3 regions of the Serratia sp. Sp408 genome follow, and region 1 is predicted to be linked to each of the others. Evidence: predicted binding sites of a transcription regulator. Region 1 holds the regulator's gene; each other region holds the start of a gene.
The links. Region 1 encodes PurR, which represses purine synthesis genes. Its sites were predicted from a motif close to CANGCAAACGTTTGCNTG; they were not measured.

Region 2: purT (formate-dependent phosphoribosylglycinamide formyltransferase) is a predicted target of PurR. The motif match lies at 2,788-2,805, and genes of this name have one in related genera.
Region 3: purE (5-(carboxyamino)imidazole ribonucleotide mutase) is a predicted target of PurR. The motif match lies at 2,270-2,287, and genes of this name have one in related genera.

The regions. Positions count from the first base shown of each region.
Region 1 is NZ_JBXUFT010000001.1:1,194,249-1,200,195, reverse strand. Features, by position in the region: gene AC2AXP_RS05700 (Grx4 family monothiol glutaredoxin) at 1-310, opposite strand, end outside; gene AC2AXP_RS05695 (C40 family peptidase) at 723-1,565, shown strand; gene sodB (superoxide dismutase [Fe]) at 1,786-2,364, shown strand; gene cydH (cytochrome bd-I oxidase subunit CydH) at 2,438-2,527, opposite strand; gene purR (HTH-type transcriptional repressor PurR) at 2,852-3,877, shown strand; gene punR (DNA-binding transcriptional activator PunR) at 3,904-4,824, opposite strand; gene punC (purine nucleoside transporter PunC) at 4,947-5,947, shown strand, end outside.
Region 2 is NZ_JBXUFT010000001.1:1,834,251-1,840,197, reverse strand. Features, by position in the region: gene AC2AXP_RS08755 (glycosyltransferase) at 163-1,170, shown strand; gene AC2AXP_RS08750 (YoaH family protein) at 1,243-1,482, shown strand; gene purT (formate-dependent phosphoribosylglycinamide formyltransferase) at 1,556-2,734, opposite strand; gene cspE (transcription antiterminator/RNA stability regulator CspE) at 3,004-3,213, shown strand; gene dbpA (ATP-dependent RNA helicase DbpA) at 3,364-4,746, shown strand; gene AC2AXP_RS08730 (YebG family protein) at 4,833-5,156, shown strand; gene yqfB (N(4)-acetylcytidine aminohydrolase) at 5,196-5,504, shown strand; gene yebF (protein YebF) at 5,574-5,933, shown strand.
Region 3 is NZ_JBXUFT010000001.1:272,219-278,165, reverse strand. Features, by position in the region: gene cysS (cysteine--tRNA ligase) at 1-707, opposite strand, end outside; gene ppiB (peptidylprolyl isomerase B) at 987-1,481, shown strand; gene AC2AXP_RS01345 (UDP-2,3-diacylglucosamine diphosphatase) at 1,492-2,214, shown strand; gene purE (5-(carboxyamino)imidazole ribonucleotide mutase) at 2,381-2,905, shown strand; gene purK (5-(carboxyamino)imidazole ribonucleotide synthase) at 2,902-3,969, shown strand; gene AC2AXP_RS01330 (NADH:flavin oxidoreductase) at 4,057-5,154, opposite strand; gene AC2AXP_RS01325 (LysR family transcriptional regulator) at 5,339-5,947, shown strand, end outside.

The DNA.
Region 1 (5,947 bases):
CTGCCGTTTCCTTGATCAACTGCTGCAACTCACCACGCTGATACATTTCGATGATGATATCGCAACCGCCAACCAGTTCGCCGTCCACCCACAGCTGTGGGAAGGTTGGCCAGTTGGCGTATTTCGGCAGTTCGGCACGGATGTCGGGGTTTTGCAGAATATCAACGTAGGCAAAACGCTCGCCACAGGCAGACAACGCCTGAACGGCCTGAGCGGAGAAGCCGCAGCTTGGCAATTTTGGTGAACCCTTCATGTACAGCAGAATCGGGTTCTCAGCGATTTGTTGCTGAACTTTTTCAATCGTCGTCATTTTATTGCTTCCTCAAGCCATCTCAGGGCTACAACATGCATCACATCCGCTATTGTAGCGGCTGGGCGGCTGGCAAAAAAACGCCATCTTTTGCAAGGACATTCTGCCAGCACCGACCGCGCAGCGTCGGCAACGCCATTTCGATCAAACATACACTCAGAATAACATTTTTAATCTGACCATTTCACTAATATATTTTGCCAAGTGCTGCAGCTTTAATCCCCAGCCAGTCGCGTCGCAGACCATTTTTCATCCATTCGGCAGCGTTTTTTGCGTTGATTAAAAATGCCATTAACGTTTTCTCACAATATGGATTATTATTTATAGGTTCTCCGCTGTTTTATATGGCGTATTTGGGGAATACTGTCATTCTTTCGTAGTTTGTTTCGGGGCCAAGGTTGGTAACGTCAACATGCGTTTAATTATTACGCTCTTTGTGCTGTTGTTTACACAGCTGTTTCTCAATCTGGCGCATGCCGCGCCACAGGCTCGCGTTGCCGCTGAGCAGCGTAAAACCCATGTTAATGAGGCACGCCCGGACGATCGCAAGAAAAAGAAAGCGCTCAAGGCGGCCAAGAAAGCCAAAGTCACTACACCGCAAAAGACGACCGCGTTAAAAACCCGCAAAACATCGACCATAAAAACGGCAAAGAAGACCAGTCGAATTAAATCGTCGCGTAAAACCACGCAGGTTGCCAAAATTCGCGTTACGCCGCCGAAGAAAGGCTATAAAAAAGGTTATGGTCGCCACCGCACTGCGGGTTTGGCCACCACCAAGCGGCTGCGTAACGAAAATCTGCTGCATGATGAAAAACCGCTAAAACTCAGCGCTGCGCATAAAAAACGTTATCAGCACGCCAAACAGACCGCGATGGCCAAACTGATGAACCAGATGGGCAAACCCTACCGCTGGGGCGGTACTTCACCACGCACCGGCTTTGATTGTAGTGGACTGATTTATTACGCCTATAAGGACGTGATGAAAATCAAGATGCCGCGCACCGCCAATGAAATGTTCCACCTGCGGGATGCGGCGCCGATCAAGAAGAACGAACTCGAAAGCGGAGACCTGGTGTTCTTTCGCATAAATAACCGCGGCGCGGCTGACCATGTGGGGGTTTATCTGGGCAACGGCAAATTTATCCAGTCGCCGCGCACCGGGGAGGAAATCCGCATCAGCCAGCTTGATAATGATTACTGGCAAAATCATTACGTCGGTGCCCGCCGCGTGATGACGCCAAAAACCATTCGCTGACGCAACAAGACGATGGCGGCCTCGCCCGGCCGCCATCGTGCCGTTCCCTTCTCTCTTGCCATAACTCTTTTGCCCCGATTTAGCACGCTTTAACTCCTTTTCCTGTCGGGAAATTGCTACCATTAATAACCTCTAAAAAAGAGTGGTTACTGGCGATTCGTTCGCCAAAGTCCCCGGATGGGAACGCCAGATTGGCGCCATATAAAAGAAGGAGAAAGCAATGTCGTTTACACTACCTGCTCTACCGTATGCCAAAGATGCGCTTGAACCGCATATCTCGGCAGAAACGCTGGAATACCACTATGGTAAACATCACAACGCTTATGTGGTTAACCTGAATGCGCTGATCGACGGCAGCGAGTTTCAAGACAAATCATTGGAAGAGATCGTTAAAACCGCCAGCGGCGGCATCTTCAACAACGCCGCGCAGGTGTGGAACCACACCTTTTACTGGCATTGCCTGTCGCCACAGGGCGGCGGTGAGCCAAACGGTAAACTGGCAGAAGCAATCAATCGGGCCTTCGGTAGCTTCGATAAGTTCAAGCAGGCGTTCACACAATCAGCGGTAGGCAATTTTGGCGCCGGCTGGACCTGGCTGGTAAAGAAAAGCGACGGTTCGCTGGCTATCGTTAATACCTCGAATGCAGCCACCCCGCTGACCGGCGAGGACAAGCCGCTGCTGACGGTAGACGTGTGGGAGCACGCTTATTATATCGACTACCGCAATGCGCGGCCGAACTATCTGGAAAACTTCTGGGCGCTGGTGAACTGGGCGTTCGTAGCGGAAAACCTGGCGTAATTGGCCAATACGCGGCAATAAATAAAAAGGCGCAGTTCATATTGAGCTGCGCCTTTATTGATTAAGTCAGGATTCAGTTCAATGCGGCAGTGAAGCTGAAGGCAATAATCATCGCCAATGCACCCAGGGTGGTGAACAAAGACATTTTTAAATCGGTATCCATCAAAAACTCCTTATCAGATAATCTGCGCCAAGCATAAAATCCACAGTATTGGTGCGTCAAATCATTTTCCCACAGTTCCCCAATAAAATCTTGTTATCATTCCACGCTTATAATGTTGATTAGCACTTCCACTTTTGCTCAATATGCGACAAAATTCGCAGTTCACTGCTGCGCACCGGCAATTGAGTCCCTCCAGGTCAAGTGGCTGACGACTTCCACACTAAAAACCAAGTTTTCGTGACTCTGGAGAAGGATCTGCGTAGGCAAACGATTAACAACATGCTTACATGCTAAATACATGTGGGTTTAGGAGTCATTCTTTACATGGCAACGATTAAAGATGTGGCCAAACGCGCGGGCGTTTCCACCACCACCGTTTCGCACGTCATCAATAAGACCCGTTTCGTCGCCGAAGAGACCAAGGCGGCCGTTTGGGCTGCCATTAAAGAGCTGCATTATTCCCCAAGCGCCGTTGCTCGCAGTTTGAAGGTCAATCACACCAAATCCATTGGCCTGCTGGCAACCTCCAGCGAAGCGCCCTATTTCGCTGAAGTGATTGAAGCGGTGGAAAACAGCTGTTACAGCAAGGGCTACACGCTGATTCTGTGCAACTCGCATAACAATCTGGACAAACAGCGCGCCTATCTGGCGATGCTGGCGCAAAAACGCGTCGACGGCCTGCTGGTGATGTGCTCCGAATATCCTGACCAACTGCTCGGCATGCTGGAAGATTATCGCAACATCCCGATGGTGGTGATGGACTGGGGCGCCGCGCGCGGTGACTTCACCGACACCATCATCGACAATGCCTTCGAAGGTGGCTATCTGGCAGGCCGTTATCTGATTGAACGTGGCCACCGCGACATCGGCGCCATTCCCGGGCAACTGTCGCGCAACACCGGCGGCGGCCGTCATCAGGGTTTCCTCAAGGCATTGCAGGAAGCCAATATCGACATCCGTGACCAGTGGATTGTCCAGGGCGACTTCGAGCCGGAGTCCGGTTATAAGGCCATGCACCAGATCCTGTCGCAAAAACAGCGCCCGACCGCCGTGTTCTGCGGCGGCGACATTATGGCCATGGGCGCAATCTGCGCTGCCGACGAGCTCGGGTTGCGCGTGCCGCAGGATATTTCAGTGATCGGTTATGACAATGTACGCAACGCGCGTTACTTCACCCCGGCGCTGACCACTATCCATCAGCCAAAAGAGCGTCTTGGTGAAATGGCATTTACCATGCTGCTGGATCGCATCATCAGCAAACGCGAAGAATCGCAGGTCATTGAAGTACACCCCAAATTGATCGAACGCCGCTCGGTCGCCGACGGCCCGTTCGTCGATTACCGCCGCTAAAGCACCGGCCGGGGGGCGCGATTGCGCTACTCCGGCAATATCACCTCGCTCAACCATTCCTGATTCAGCGTTTCACTGTCGCCGAGATAATCCAGCAACCACGCCATCGCCGGCGACTGCGCGTTCTGCTGCCAGGTCAGGCAACAGGCGCTGGGCGGGAACGGTTCAGGCAGTTGCAACGCCACCAGTTCCCCCTGCTCAATCAACGGCAATACGCGATGTGCCGGCACCATGCCGACGCACAAGCCATCACGCAAACAGTCCACCGCCGATACCCAGTCCGGTACCAGCAACCGCCGTTGGTTATCCAAAGACCAGGTGACGCGCTTGGGCAAGGTGCGTGAGGTGTCCTCCAGCACCAGGGAGGGAAATGGCCGCAGCCGATCGTCATCCAGCGGGCCGGGCAAAACCGCCAGCGGATGGCTGGCGCTGACCACGCACAGCCAGTTCATAAAACCCATGTCGCGAAAGGCAAAGCCGCCACCGGTCGGCACCGCGCGCGTTGCGCCAATTGCCATATCGGCACGCCCGTCCACCAGCGCATCCCACACGCCGTTGAACACTTCCGGCTGTACCCGCAACTCGACGTCCGGGAAATGACGGTAGAAATCCAGCACCAGTTGCCGGCTACGCTGTGGTTTGACGATGATATCGACGGCGATCTTCAACTGGCCGCGCCAGCCGTTGGCCACCTGCTGACACTGACGACGGGTGTCGAGCATTTTTTTGATGACAGCGCGCGATTCCTGAACAAACAATGCGCCGGCAGGCGTCAGCTCCACGTCGCGATGGCGCCGTTCAAACAGCGGCACCGCCAGCCACTGCTCCAACTGACGTACGGTATAACTCACCGCTGACGGCACGCGATGCAGTTCCTGCGCTGCCGCGCTGAAACTGCCGGTACGCGCCACGGCGTCGACCACATCAAGGGAATATTCAGACCACATCGCTTTGCCTTCAATTTTTTTAACAGCAGCTTGCAAATATTACCGTTTCACAAGCAGAGATCCAGCCAGATACACTTGCGACGCTAAAAAAAACCTGCACAACAGCATCAACGAGAAATACCATGCGAAACTTTGGATTTATGTTTTACCTCGCCGGGCTGAGCATGCTCGGCTACCTGGCCACCGATATGTACCTGCCCGCCTTTGGCGCCATGCAGCAAGAATTGCAGATTTCTGCCGGCGCCATCAGCGCCAGCCTCAGTATCTTCCTGGCCGGTTTTGCCTTTGCTCAATTACTCTGGGGGCCACTCTCCGATCGTCTCGGCCGCAAGCCGGTATTGCTGATGGGACTGGCGCTATTTGGCATCGGCTGTCTGGGCATGCTGTGGGCCGATAACGCGATGCAACTGTGGTCATTGCGCTTTATTCAGGCGATCGGCGTCTGTTCCGCTGCGGTCACCTGGCAGGCGATCGTTATCGATCGCTATCGCGAGGGCGCCGCCCATCGCGTGTTCGCTACCATCATGCCGCTGGTGGCGCTGTCGCCAGCGCTGGCGCCGTTGCTCGGAGCCTGGCTGCTGAATCACATGGGCTGGCGCGCCATTTTTGCCGTGCTGCTGGCGATCAGCGCCCTGCTGCTGTTGCCAACGCTGCTGCTCAAAGACAGTTCGCGCCTTGCGCCGGCCGCCGCCAACAACAACGGTATCGGCTTCCTGCAACTGCTGAAGTCGCCGGTGTTTGGCGGTAACGTCATGGTGTTCGCCGCCTGTTCAGCCGGCTTCTTTGCCTGGCTGACCGGCTCGCCATTTATTCTTGGCAACATGGGCTACAGCCCTAATGACATCGGTCTGAGCTACGTGCCGCAGACCCTGGCCTTCCTGCTCGGCGGCTTCGGTTGCCGCACCGCGCTAAACCGCATTAACGGCAACACCTTGCTGCCATGGCTGCTGATAGCGTATGGCATCAGTATGGTGGCGTTGTATCTGGTCGCCACCCTGACCACGCCGACCTTGACCACCCTGCTGATTCCGTTCTGCCTGATGGCATTGGTCAACGGCGCTGTCTACCCGATCGTGGTGGCCAATGCGTTGACGCCGTTCCCGGAAAGCACCGGTAAAGCGGC
Region 2 (5,947 bases), 640 kb from region 1:
TTGCATACAAACATGCAAAAATTAGTTTTCTTTTGCGCAACCTTGTTAAACGCGATCGTCGTGGGCTTTCGGCCGTCATTATTCCGGCGTTTCGCTGGTTAGCAACATGCGCCATTTTTTTAAACATTCTTTTCCTGGCGACAGGTAAGGAAAACGTAGATTATGTCTTTAATGTTGAGCGTGATCGTCCCAATGCACAATGCGGGCGAATTATTGGAACCGTTTTTACAATCGCTGCTGGCACAAGATGAACGCCGGTTGGAAGTGATTATTATTAATGACGGTTCGACCGATGGGTCAGCTGAGATAGCTCGCCGTTACGCTGAGCGTTATTCGCATATTACGATTATCGACCAGATTAATGCCGGCGTTTCGGTCGCCCGCAACGCCGGTCTGGCGGTGGCGAGCGGCAAATATGTCGCCTTTCCCGACGCCGACGATCTGCTGGCGCCGGAAATGTATTCCACGTTGATCGAAATGGCTGAAAATAATCAGTTGGATGTCATGCAGTGCAACGGTGAACGTTATTTCACCCAGCAGAATGAATTAAAAGAAATTATTCCTGCTGCGCGTCTGTCATCGACCGGGGTAATTAGCGGCGTGCAATGGTTTGAGCGTGCCTTGAAAACGCGAAAATTTATTCATGTGGTGTGGCTGGCAATATATCGGCTTGATTTTATTAAGCAGCATCGGCTCTATTTTGAACCCGGTCTGCACCATCAGGATATTCCCTGGACCACCGAAGTGATGTTTAATGCCCAACGGGTACAATATCTCAGTACGCCGTTGTATCGGCAGCGGGTGCATGACCGCTCGATCAGCAATCGGCGTCGCACCGGCGCGGCCAACGTCGAATATCAGCGTCATTATATGAAGATCGTCGAGATGCTGGTGGCGCTTAACCGCCGCTATGCCGACAAGATTAGGCTGCGACCGGCGTTTCATTGGCAGATCGCCCGTGAAGCGCTGGGTATTTGCCACAGTATTCGCCGTGAGCCGGAGTCGGTGGCGCAACAGCAGATTACCCGCGAGTTCTACCGTCGCGGCATCGACCGATTGATGACCGCCAACGCGCGCGGCCTGAAACAGGCCTGGCACGTCTTGTTATGGCGCTCGCGGCTGAAACAGTGGCGCTTTGATGGGCACAGTACCAAACCGGCCGCACAATAATAACCGGGTGACGCGGTTGCGGCGTAACGTAGGCAGGGTATAATCCCCCTCCAATCAGCTGGAGATAAACACATGCTTGCAGGTATGCCGTCACTGAATCATCTGGAGCAGCAGGAAGCTGCGGATCGCATCCGTCAATTGATGGAGCAGGGCATGAGCAGCGGTGAAGCGATTGCCGTGGTTGCGCAGCAGATCCGCGAACAGCATCAGGGTGCCCGGGTTGCCGTCATGTTTGACGAGGAAGACGAGGATGCGCCGGGTATGCAACCGGATGCCGAGCCGCAAGATGACGAAGACGAAGACGATTATTAAGCGTTGAACAGGTTCCGCCTGTTCATCAAACCAAAGCCCGGGTAACCCGGGCTTTGGCTATTTTACCTGTCCATCACCCTTGCACCATTACCGCCGCGGCAGCCTGAGTGGCGATTTCAACCGCCTGCTCGGTGGTCGGTGCACAGGCCAGCGCCACGCCCAGACGGCGTTTGCCGCTGATGTCAGGCTTGGCGAACAGCCGCAGCTGGTTGTGCCCCTGCAATGCCTGATCCAATCCGCCAAAGCGCAGGTCGCTGCTGGTCAGCTCCGGCAGGATAACCGCCGATGCCGCCGGACCGAACTGGCGAATAGCGCCGATCGGCAGACCCAGGAAAGCGCGAACGTGCAGGGCAAACTCCGACAGATCCTGTGAAATCAGCGTCACCATGCCAGTATCGTGCGGGCGAGGGGAGACTTCGCTGAAAATGACCTCATCGCCGCAAACGAATAGCTCAACGCCAAACAACCCGTAACCACCCAGCGCAGTGACCACCCGCTCGGCTATCGCCTGGGCGCGTTGCAACGCTAGCGGCGATATGCATTGCGGCTGCCAGGATTCACGGTAATCGCCATCTTCCTGACGGTGACCGATCGGCGCGCAAAAATGTACGCCGTCCACCGCGCTGATGGTCAGCAAGGTAATTTCAACATCAAACTTGACCAGTCCTTCGACAATCACCCGTCCACCGCCGGCGCGACCGCCCTGTTGCGCATATTCCCAGGCTGCCGCCAACTGCGAGGCGTCACGGATCAGGCTCTGGCCTTTGCCGGATGAGCTCATCACCGGTTTGATAATACAGGGGTAGCCTATGTCGTCGACCGCCTGATAAAAGGCGTCCTGGCTATCGGCAAAGCGGTAGCTGGAGGTCGGCAGGGCAAGATTCTCTGCCGCCAGACGGCGAATGCCTTCGCGGTTCATGGTCAGGCGAGTCGCTTCGGCGCAGGGCACGACACGGTGGCCCTGTTGCTCCAGTTGCACCAGCATGTCGGTGGCGATGGCTTCAATTTCCGGTACGATGTAGTCAGGACGTTCCTGCTCGATCAGCGTCTTCAACGCCTGGCCGTCCAGCATGTTAATCACGTGGCTGCGATGCGCGACGTGCATTGCCGGGGCATTGGCATAGCGATCGACGGCAATCACTTCCAACCCAAGACGCTGGCATTCGATTGCCACCTCTTTACCCAGTTCGCCGGAGCCGAGCAGCATGACACGGGTGGCGGAGGGGCACAGTGCGGTTCCAATAGTAAACATAGTCTGGTCCCTGATGTGAAAATTGACGGGGCTAAAAACAGGCGCGCAGTATATACGAAAACGATTGCGCCGACATCCTTCCGGCGGAAGCGCGCAGGCCATTTTGCAAAATTAGTCCTGTAACCTGCTGTTTTAATAAGGAACGAAAAAATTTGCCCTGTCACGACGATTATGCGTTAATAACTGGCGGCGAAAGAAGACCTACAGAACGCAGGGCCTTCGCGCCGTAAGTGCCGTCAAGGCAGGTTTATCAAGTAAAGGAAAGTCAAATGACTAAGATTACCGGTCACGTAAAATGGTTCAACGAAAGCAAAGGCTTCGGCTTTATCACTCCAGCCGATGGCTCGAAAGATGTTTTCGTGCATTTTTCCGCTATCGTCAGCGATGGTTTCAAAACTCTGGCAGAAGGTCAGCAGGTTGAATTCTCCATCCAGGACAGCCAACGTGGCCCAGCCGCAGCCAACGTTGTTGCCATCTAACGCAACGTCGCTGCCAAAAAACCCGCTTCCGGCGGGTTTTTTTATGGCTGCAATCCAGAAAGTTCGCTATCTCTGTTATCATCACACCTTATTACGGTGCTGGCCAGCCGGTCGCGCCGCCTTTCCATCTGCCATATAAGAGTTATCGCCGTGAGCACAGTTTCCTTTTCTTCCCTGCCGCTGCCAGCCGAACAGTTGGCCAACCTCAATGAACTGGGGTATGCCGAAATGACACCGGTACAGGCTGCCGCGCTGCCTGCCATCCTCAACGGGCAAGACGTGCGCGCCAAGGCAAAAACCGGCAGCGGCAAGACGGCGGCGTTCGGTATTGGCCTGCTGGACAAAATCAACGTCAGCCAGGTGGCGACCCAGGCGCTGATTTTGTGTCCAACGCGTGAGCTGGCCGATCAGGTCAGCAAAGAGCTGCGCCGCTTGGCGCGTTTCACGCAAAACATCAAAATCCTTACCCTGTGTGGCGGTCAGCCGATGGGCGCTCAGCTGGATTCGCTGGTGCATGCGCCGCATATCGTGGTGGGAACGCCGGGCCGTATCCAGGAACACCTGCGTAAGAAGACTCTGGTGCTGGATGAGGTGAAAGTGCTGGTGCTGGACGAAGCCGACCGCATGCTCGACATGGGCTTTGCCGACGACATTGACCAGGTAATCAGCTACACGCCGCCGCAGCGCCAAACGCTGCTGTTTTCCGCGACCTATCCCGCGGGCATCGAGCGCATCAGCGACCGGGTGCAACGCGCGCCGTTGAGCGTGGAAGTCGACGACGGCGACGCGCCAACCACCATCGCTCAGCGCTTTTACGAAACCACCCGCGATCAGCGTCCGGCGTTGTTGGTGGCCGCCATTCGCCATTTTCAGCCAACGTCTTGCGTGGTGTTCTGCAATACCAAACGCGATTGTCAGAGCGTGTTTGAAGCATTGGAGGCACGCGGCATCAGCGTGCTGGCACTGCATGGCGATCTGGAGCAGCGCGATCGCGATCAGGTGCTGGTGCGTTTTGCCAACCGCAGCTGTCGCGTGCTGGTAGCGACCGACGTCGCCGCACGCGGTCTGGATATCAAGGATCTTGAACTGGTGGTCAATTACGAACTGTCGTTCGACCCGGAAGTGCATGTGCACCGCATTGGCCGTACCGGCCGTGCCGGCATGAGCGGGCTGGCCATTAGCCTGTGTGCGCCGCAGGAAATGACACGCGCCCACGCGCTGGAAGAGTATCTGGACTGCAAGTTGCAATGGGCGTCAGTCAGTGAATTGAGCGGTGCGTCAACGGCACCGCTGGAAGCGGAAATGGCCACGCTGTGCATTGACGGCGGCCGCAAGGCGAAGATTCGCCCCGGCGATATTCTCGGGGCGTTGACCGGAGAGGCGGGTCTGACCGCGGCCGAGGTCGGTAAAATCGATATGTTCCCGGTGCACGCCTACGTGGCTATCCGCAAGGCCAGCGCGCGCAAGGCGTTGCAACAATTGCAGCAGGGCAAGATCAAAGGCAAAAGCTGCAAGGCGCGGCTGCTGAAATAATAACAGGCGGGGGCGCTTGAACCCCCGCACTATAACGCCTTATACTGTATATAAGTACAGTGTTTCAACCTTTGAGGAATACACAGATGGCAGTTGAAGTAAAATACCTGGTGGTCAGAAACGGTGAGGAAAAAATGACGTTCGCAAGCAAGAAAGAAGCCGATGCCTACGACAAAATGCTCGATCTGGCCGACAGTCTTGGCGAGTGGCTACAACAGGCGCCACTAACGCTGGAGGAAGAGCAACGCGAAGCCCTGAGCTTCTATCTGGCAGAACATAAAGAGGCGCTGACGCAAATTCTGCGTGGTGCAGCGCCGCAGGCGGTGAGCCAAAAACCGGCCAAGGCCAAGGGCGACAAGCCGGCCGCGAGCAAAAATCCCCAGTCGCAGGCAGAAAAGCAGGCGGCGTAGCGGTTTATGTTGCAGCATTGTAATGAAAAAGGGTCTAGAATGAGCCGCGGAATAACTTTCTTCAGCCGCTTTGAGCCGGATATCCTGGCTGGGCGCAAAACCATTACTCTACGGGACGCCAGTGAGTCACACTTCCAGCCCGGGGATGTCTTGCGCGTCAGCCGTCATGAGGACGGCGTGTTTTTCTGCCTGATTGAAGTGCTGTCGGTGACGCCAATCCGTCTGGAGGCGTTGACCGAACAACACGCCAAACAGGAAAACATGCCGCTTGGCGAGCTGAAGCAGGTTATCAAGGAAATCTATCCGGGGTTGGACGAACTGTTTGTGATTGCCTTTATCAAACGCTAGCCCACGGCCCGACCCGTTGTTCGCAGCGGGGCTGCCCCCCGGATAGTGATAACCACAACGGGAGGACATATGAACAAAACGGGATGGTCATGGGTGGTCGCACTGGTGGCGGTAGCTGGATTGACCGGTACGGCACAGGCGCAACAACTGCGTAGCGCCAAGGTTGCGCAATGCAGCGGCCTGCAGGCGGCGGACGTAGCGGCGCAGGTAAAACGCGATTTCTTGCAAAACCGCATTACGCGCTGGGATGCTGACAAGAAGCAACTGGGCACCGCAACGCCGATTGTCTGGGTCAGTCCGGACGCCATCGTCGGCAAAGATAATGTCTGGCAGGTGCCGCTGACGGTGCGTGGCAGCAAGACGGACAAAATCTACAACGTAACGCTCAACTGCAACCAGGGCGAAATCGCTTACAGCGTCGCGGAGTAACTTCCTCCGGTTAT
Region 3 (5,947 bases), 920 kb from region 1:
TCGTGGTGCGGGAACATCAGATCCGAACCACCACCATGGATATCGAAATGGGTACCGAGCTGCTTGCAGTTCATCGCCGAACATTCGATGTGCCAGCCAGGACGGCCAGCGCCCCACGGCGACTGCCAGCTCGGCTCGCCCGGCTTGGACATTTTCCACAACACGAAATCCATCGGGTTACGCTTGACGTCGTCAACCTCAACGCGCGCACCGGCCTGCAACTGGTCCAAATCCTGGCGCGACAACAGACCGTAATCCGCATCGCTGTCGATGGCGAACATCACGTCACCGTTGCTGGCGACATAGGCGTGACCGCGAGCGATCAAACGCTCGGTGAGCTCGATGATCTCGGCGATATGCTGTGTGGCTCGCGGTTCCAGATCCGGACGTTCGATCAGCAGCGCATCAAAATCGGCGTGCATTTCTGCCAGCATGCGACCGGTCAGTTGATCGCAGGTTTCACCGTTTTCCGCCGCACGGCGGATGATTTTGTCGTCAACGTCGGTCACGTTGCGCACGTAATTCAGATCGTAACCGAGGTAACGCAGATAACGCGCTACTACGTCGAAAGCAACAAAGGTACGCCCGTGGCCAATGTGGCACAGGTCATAAATGGTTACCCCGCACACATACATACCGACTTTTCCGGCATGAATAGGTTTGAATTCCTCTTTTTGACGACTCAGGGTATTAAAAATCTTTAGCATCGGGACATTCCGTGGTGTGCGTAGTAACAGTATTAATAACAGGGATCAGCGTATTGAACCGCGAAGGCCGATCTAATGCAAGGTCAAGGCCAAGGTTTGCGCTGGCGGGCGACAGAAACCTGCGATCTGGTTGATGAGTTATAACATAACATCCCCGTTTGTGGCGACGGCGTGTCCGGTTGCCGCTACTGACTCGCCAAAGGAGATATGTTATAAGGTCGTTCTGATTGTTCACACCTGTTTTGTGGCATCTCACTTCATCTTGTTAGGATTAAAACTATGGTTACTTTCCACACCAATCACGGCGACATCGTCATCAACACCTTCGCTGACAAAGCACCGGTCACCGTTGAAAACTTCCTGAACTACTGCCGCGCTGGTTTCTACGACAACACCATTTTCCACCGTGTTATCAATGGCTTTATGATTCAAGGTGGTGGTTTTGAACCTGGCATGAACCAGAAAAGCACCCAGTCGCCAATCAACAACGAAGCCAACAACGGCCTGAAAAATACCGTTGGCACCCTGGCGATGGCGCGCACCAACGATCCGCACTCCGCTACCGCGCAGTTCTTCATCAACGTGGCAGACAATGATTTCCTGAACTTCCGCGGCGAGAACGCACAGGGTTGGGGTTACTGCGTATTTGCCGAAGTGGTTGAAGGCATGGACGTGGTCAATAAAATCAAAGGTGTGAAAACCGGCCGCAGCGGCATGCACCAGGACGTGCCGGTAGAAGACGTGGTGATCACCAGCGTTACCGTCAGCGAGTAATCGCGGCGGCATGAGCACGCTGTTTATCGCAGACTTGCATCTATGCGCACAGGAACCGGCAATTACTGCCGGTTTTCTGCGTTTTTTACAGCGAGAAGCCATTCAGGCAGAAGCGCTCTACATTCTTGGCGATCTGTTTGAAGCCTGGATTGGCGACGACGATCCCGAACCACTGCACGCTGAAATCGCCGCCGCCTTGAAAGCGCTGCAACAGGCTGGCGTCCCGTGCTATTTCATCCACGGCAACCGTGATTTTCTGCTCGGCAAACGCTTTGCCAACGCCAGCGGCATGACGCTACTGCCGGAACAGCAGGTGGTGGAGCTGTACGGTCGACGGATACTGATCCTGCACGGCGATACCCTGTGCACCGACGATCTGCCCTATCAAAAGTTTCGCCGTCGGGTACATAACCCGCTGATCCAGAAACTGTTCCTGGCGATGCCTTTACGCTGGCGCCTGAAGATCGCCGCCAATATGCGCGCGCGCAGCCAGCAAAGCAATCAGCATAAATCGCTGGACATCATGGACGTCAATCCACAGGCGGTTGAGCAGGCGATGGTGCAACATCAGGTACACTGGATGATCCATGGCCATACCCACCGCCCTGCGGTACATTCGTTGCAACTCGCCAACGGCAAAGCGCAGCGAGTGGTGCTTGGCGCCTGGCATCATCAAGGTTCGATGGTCAAGGTCACCGCCGACGCCGTTGAGCTGATCCCATTCCCGTTCTGATTGCCACGCTGACGCTGTACTAAAAATTTTAGCGCTTTTGACGGCGAAAAGCGGCCACGCAACCGTTTTCCTCGCCGTGTACCCATGATATGCTCTACGCCCTCAAACGGCCTGCCTCCGCTGGCAACCGGCCGATGCGTGAACAATCTACAGGAGCCTTACATCCATGGGAGCCAACGCTGCTTCAGCCGCCAATACCAAGGCTAAAATCGCAATTGTAATGGGATCAAAAAGTGACTGGGCCACCATGCAATTCGCGGCCGAGGTTCTGACTTCACTTGATGTCCCGTTCCATGTCGAGGTCGTCTCCGCTCACCGCACGCCGGATAAACTGTTCAGCTTTGCCGAACAGGCAAGCGCCAACGGCTTTGAGGTGATTATCGCCGGTGCCGGCGGCGCAGCGCATCTGCCAGGCATGCTGGCGGCGAAAACGCTGGTACCGGTGCTGGGTGTGCCGGTGCAGAGCGCGGCTTTGAGCGGCGTTGACAGCCTGTATTCCATCGTCCAGATGCCACGCGGCATTCCAGTCGGCACGCTGGCGATCGGCAAGGCCGGCGCAGCGAACGCCGCGCTACTGGCGGCACAGATTGTGGCACTGCACGATGCCGCACTGGCACAGCGTCTGGCCGACTGGCGCCAGGCGCAAACCGATGAGGTGCTGAACCATCCGGACCCGCGGGAGGATGCATGAAACCGGTTTGCGTACTCGGCAACGGACAGCTCGGGCGCATGCTGCGCCAGGCCGGCGAACCGCTGGGCATCGCCGTTTACCCTGTCGGGCTGGATGCCGAACCCGAAGCGGTGCCGTACCAAAACAGCGTGATCACCGCCGAAATCGAGCGCTGGCCAGAAACGGCGCTGACGCGCGAACTGGCGACGCATAACAGCTTCGTCAACCGCGATATCTTCCCGCGTCTGGCCGATCGCCTGACGCAAAAACAGCTGCTCGATCGGCTCAATCTGGCTACCGCGCCGTGGCAACTGCTGGCGGATGCCGCCGAATGGCCGCAGGTGTTCGCCTCGTTGGGTGAGCTGGCAATTGTCAAACGCCGCGTCGGCGGCTATGACGGTCGCGGCCAATGGCGTTTGCGCGATGGTCAGCAGCACGAATTGCCGGCCGATGCATACGGCGAATGCATCGTCGAGCAGGGCATCAACTTTTCGGGTGAAGTGTCGCTGGTCGGTGCACGCGGTCATGATGGTCAATGCGTATTCTATCCGCTGACCCACAACCTGCATGAAGACGGCATTCTGCGCACCAGCGTGGCGCTGCCTACGCCAAACCCGGCGTTACAGCAGCAGGCGGAACAGATGCTGTCGGCCATCCTTGATGCGCTCGACTACGTCGGCGTAATGGCGATGGAGTGCTTTATCGTCGGCGACAAACTGCTGATTAACGAACTGGCGCCGCGGGTACACAACAGCGGGCACTGGACGCAGAACGGCGCGTCAATCAGCCAGTTCGAGCTGCATCTGCGGGCTATTCTCGGCCTGCCGCTGCCCAAACCGGTGGTCAATACGCCGTCGGTGATGGTCAATCTGATTGGCACCGCAGTGAATACCGCCTGGCTCGGCCTGCCGCTGGTGCATTTGCACTGGTATGACAAAGAGGTGCGCGAAGGTCGCAAAGTGGGTCACCTCAATCTCAACGATCCCGACGCCGACGCACTGGCGCAGGCACTTGAAGATCTGACTCCCCTGCTGCCGGCGGAATACCGCAGCGGCCTCGACTGGGCGCGGCAAAGGCTGGCCTAATTCCTGGTCTTCGCTGACCGGCAGCAAAAAGGGCGTGGTTCCAATGAATCGCGCCCTTTTTTATTGCCGTACCGCCAAAAACGGTGACTATGACGGTAATTCGCTGTCTTTGATATCGGCTATCGGCCCAAGGATGCGACGATCAAATTCGCGCAACGGCTCACCACCTTCAACGCGTTTTGGCCAGTCATGGTTTGCCAGCGCACCGCGTCCCAGGGCGATCAGATCGGCGCCCTGTTGCAGCAACGCTTCTGCTTTGGCAACCTCATGCAGACCGCCGTTGGCAATAATCGTTACCTCAGGCGCATATTTTCGCGCCAGCGCAACCAGCGACAGCCCGCCGTCGGCAAACGCCGGCTGCCAGGCCTGATGCTCGGTGAGATGGATATAATCTACCCCCGACTCAGCCAACAGGGTAAATACCGTGCGCGCATCCTGCTCGGCGTTTTCCCACTTGTGCTGAAAGTCATTCACCTTGCCCTGTGAGATACGGATGCCAACCAGCGCATCATTGCCGAGCCGGCTGCGGACGGCGTCGATCACCGCCAGGTTCAGCGACATGCGTTGCGCGGTATCCCCACCCCATTTATCGCTGCGCAGATTGGTGTGTTTGGTCAGGAACTGATCCAGCAGATAACCGTTCGCAGCGTGGATCTCTACGCCATCAAAGCCCGCCTGACTGACCGCGCGTTCGGCGGCCCCGGCAAAGCTGTCGATAATAGCGCGGATTTCTGCATCGCTCAGTTGGCGCGGCAACGGGTACTGCCCCTCACCGCGATAGAACGTCAACTGCTCTCCCTGCGGCTGAACGGCGGAGGGTGCCACCGTACCCTGGCGGTAACGATCGCTCTGAGACAGCGCCCCCGCATGCTGCAACTGGGCAATCATCTTGCCGCCATGCGCATGCAGCGCGTCGGTGATGCTCAACCAGGCGTTGGCCTGCGCGTCATTTATCAGTCCCGCCTGGAAATCATAGGTCTGCGACCATTGGTCATCAATATAGATACCTTCAGTAATCGTCAACCCAAAGCCACCGCGGGCAAAATCCTGGTAGTAACGTTGCATTCGTTCACTGGCGATGCCGTCTTGCGACGCGGTTACGCGGGTCATTGGCGCCACCACCAGACGATTGCGCAAGCGTAGGCGATTAACGGCGTTGGGACTGAACAGCGGGGAAAGGGACATAACGACTCCTGATGACTATTTATCTCTGCAAAAAATATAATCCTTGTGAGACAAAGCGGAAATCGCCCATTCTGATACGGCAGAATAACGAAAATCGTTATAATCAGGGTAACTCCGTTCAGCGAACCGGCGTTGCCGGTCATCCGGGCAATTGCAGCGGCGCGACAGACATAGGCAATGAATAATGAATATCAGCGATGTTCAGCTTTTTCTTACCGTTACCGAAAGCGGCAGTCTGGCGCAGGCAGCGCGGCGGCTCGGCATCACGCCGATGTCAGCCTCGCGACGACTGGCGGCACTGGAGCAGGAAATGGGCAAGCGCCTGATACAACGCACCACGCGCGCCATTTCGCTCACCCAGGAAGGCGCCGAATTTATTCCCTATGCCAGAGCGATCGCCGAGGCTGAAGAGAGCGCGAAAGCGCTGTTTCTCCCCAACAGCAAAGGCGCCAGCGGATTATTGCGCATCACCGCGCCATCAGGACTGGGAAACAGGACGTTGCTGCCGCTGCTACCCACGCTGTTGGCCAACAATCCCGAGATGCGTATCGATCTGCAGCTCAGCGATGAAGTGGTGGACATCGTCGGCCGTGGTATCGATGTGGCAGTGCGGGTGGCGCCGCTGCGTGACTCCAGCCTTATCGCGCGCAAAATCGCCGATAACCCACGCATACTCTGCGCATCGCCGGATTATCTGGCGCTGCACGGCTCGCCACGCTCGATAAATCAGCTCGGGCAACACCACTGTCTGCGACTCTCCAACGTGCCGCAGTGGTCGTTTGATATTGATGGG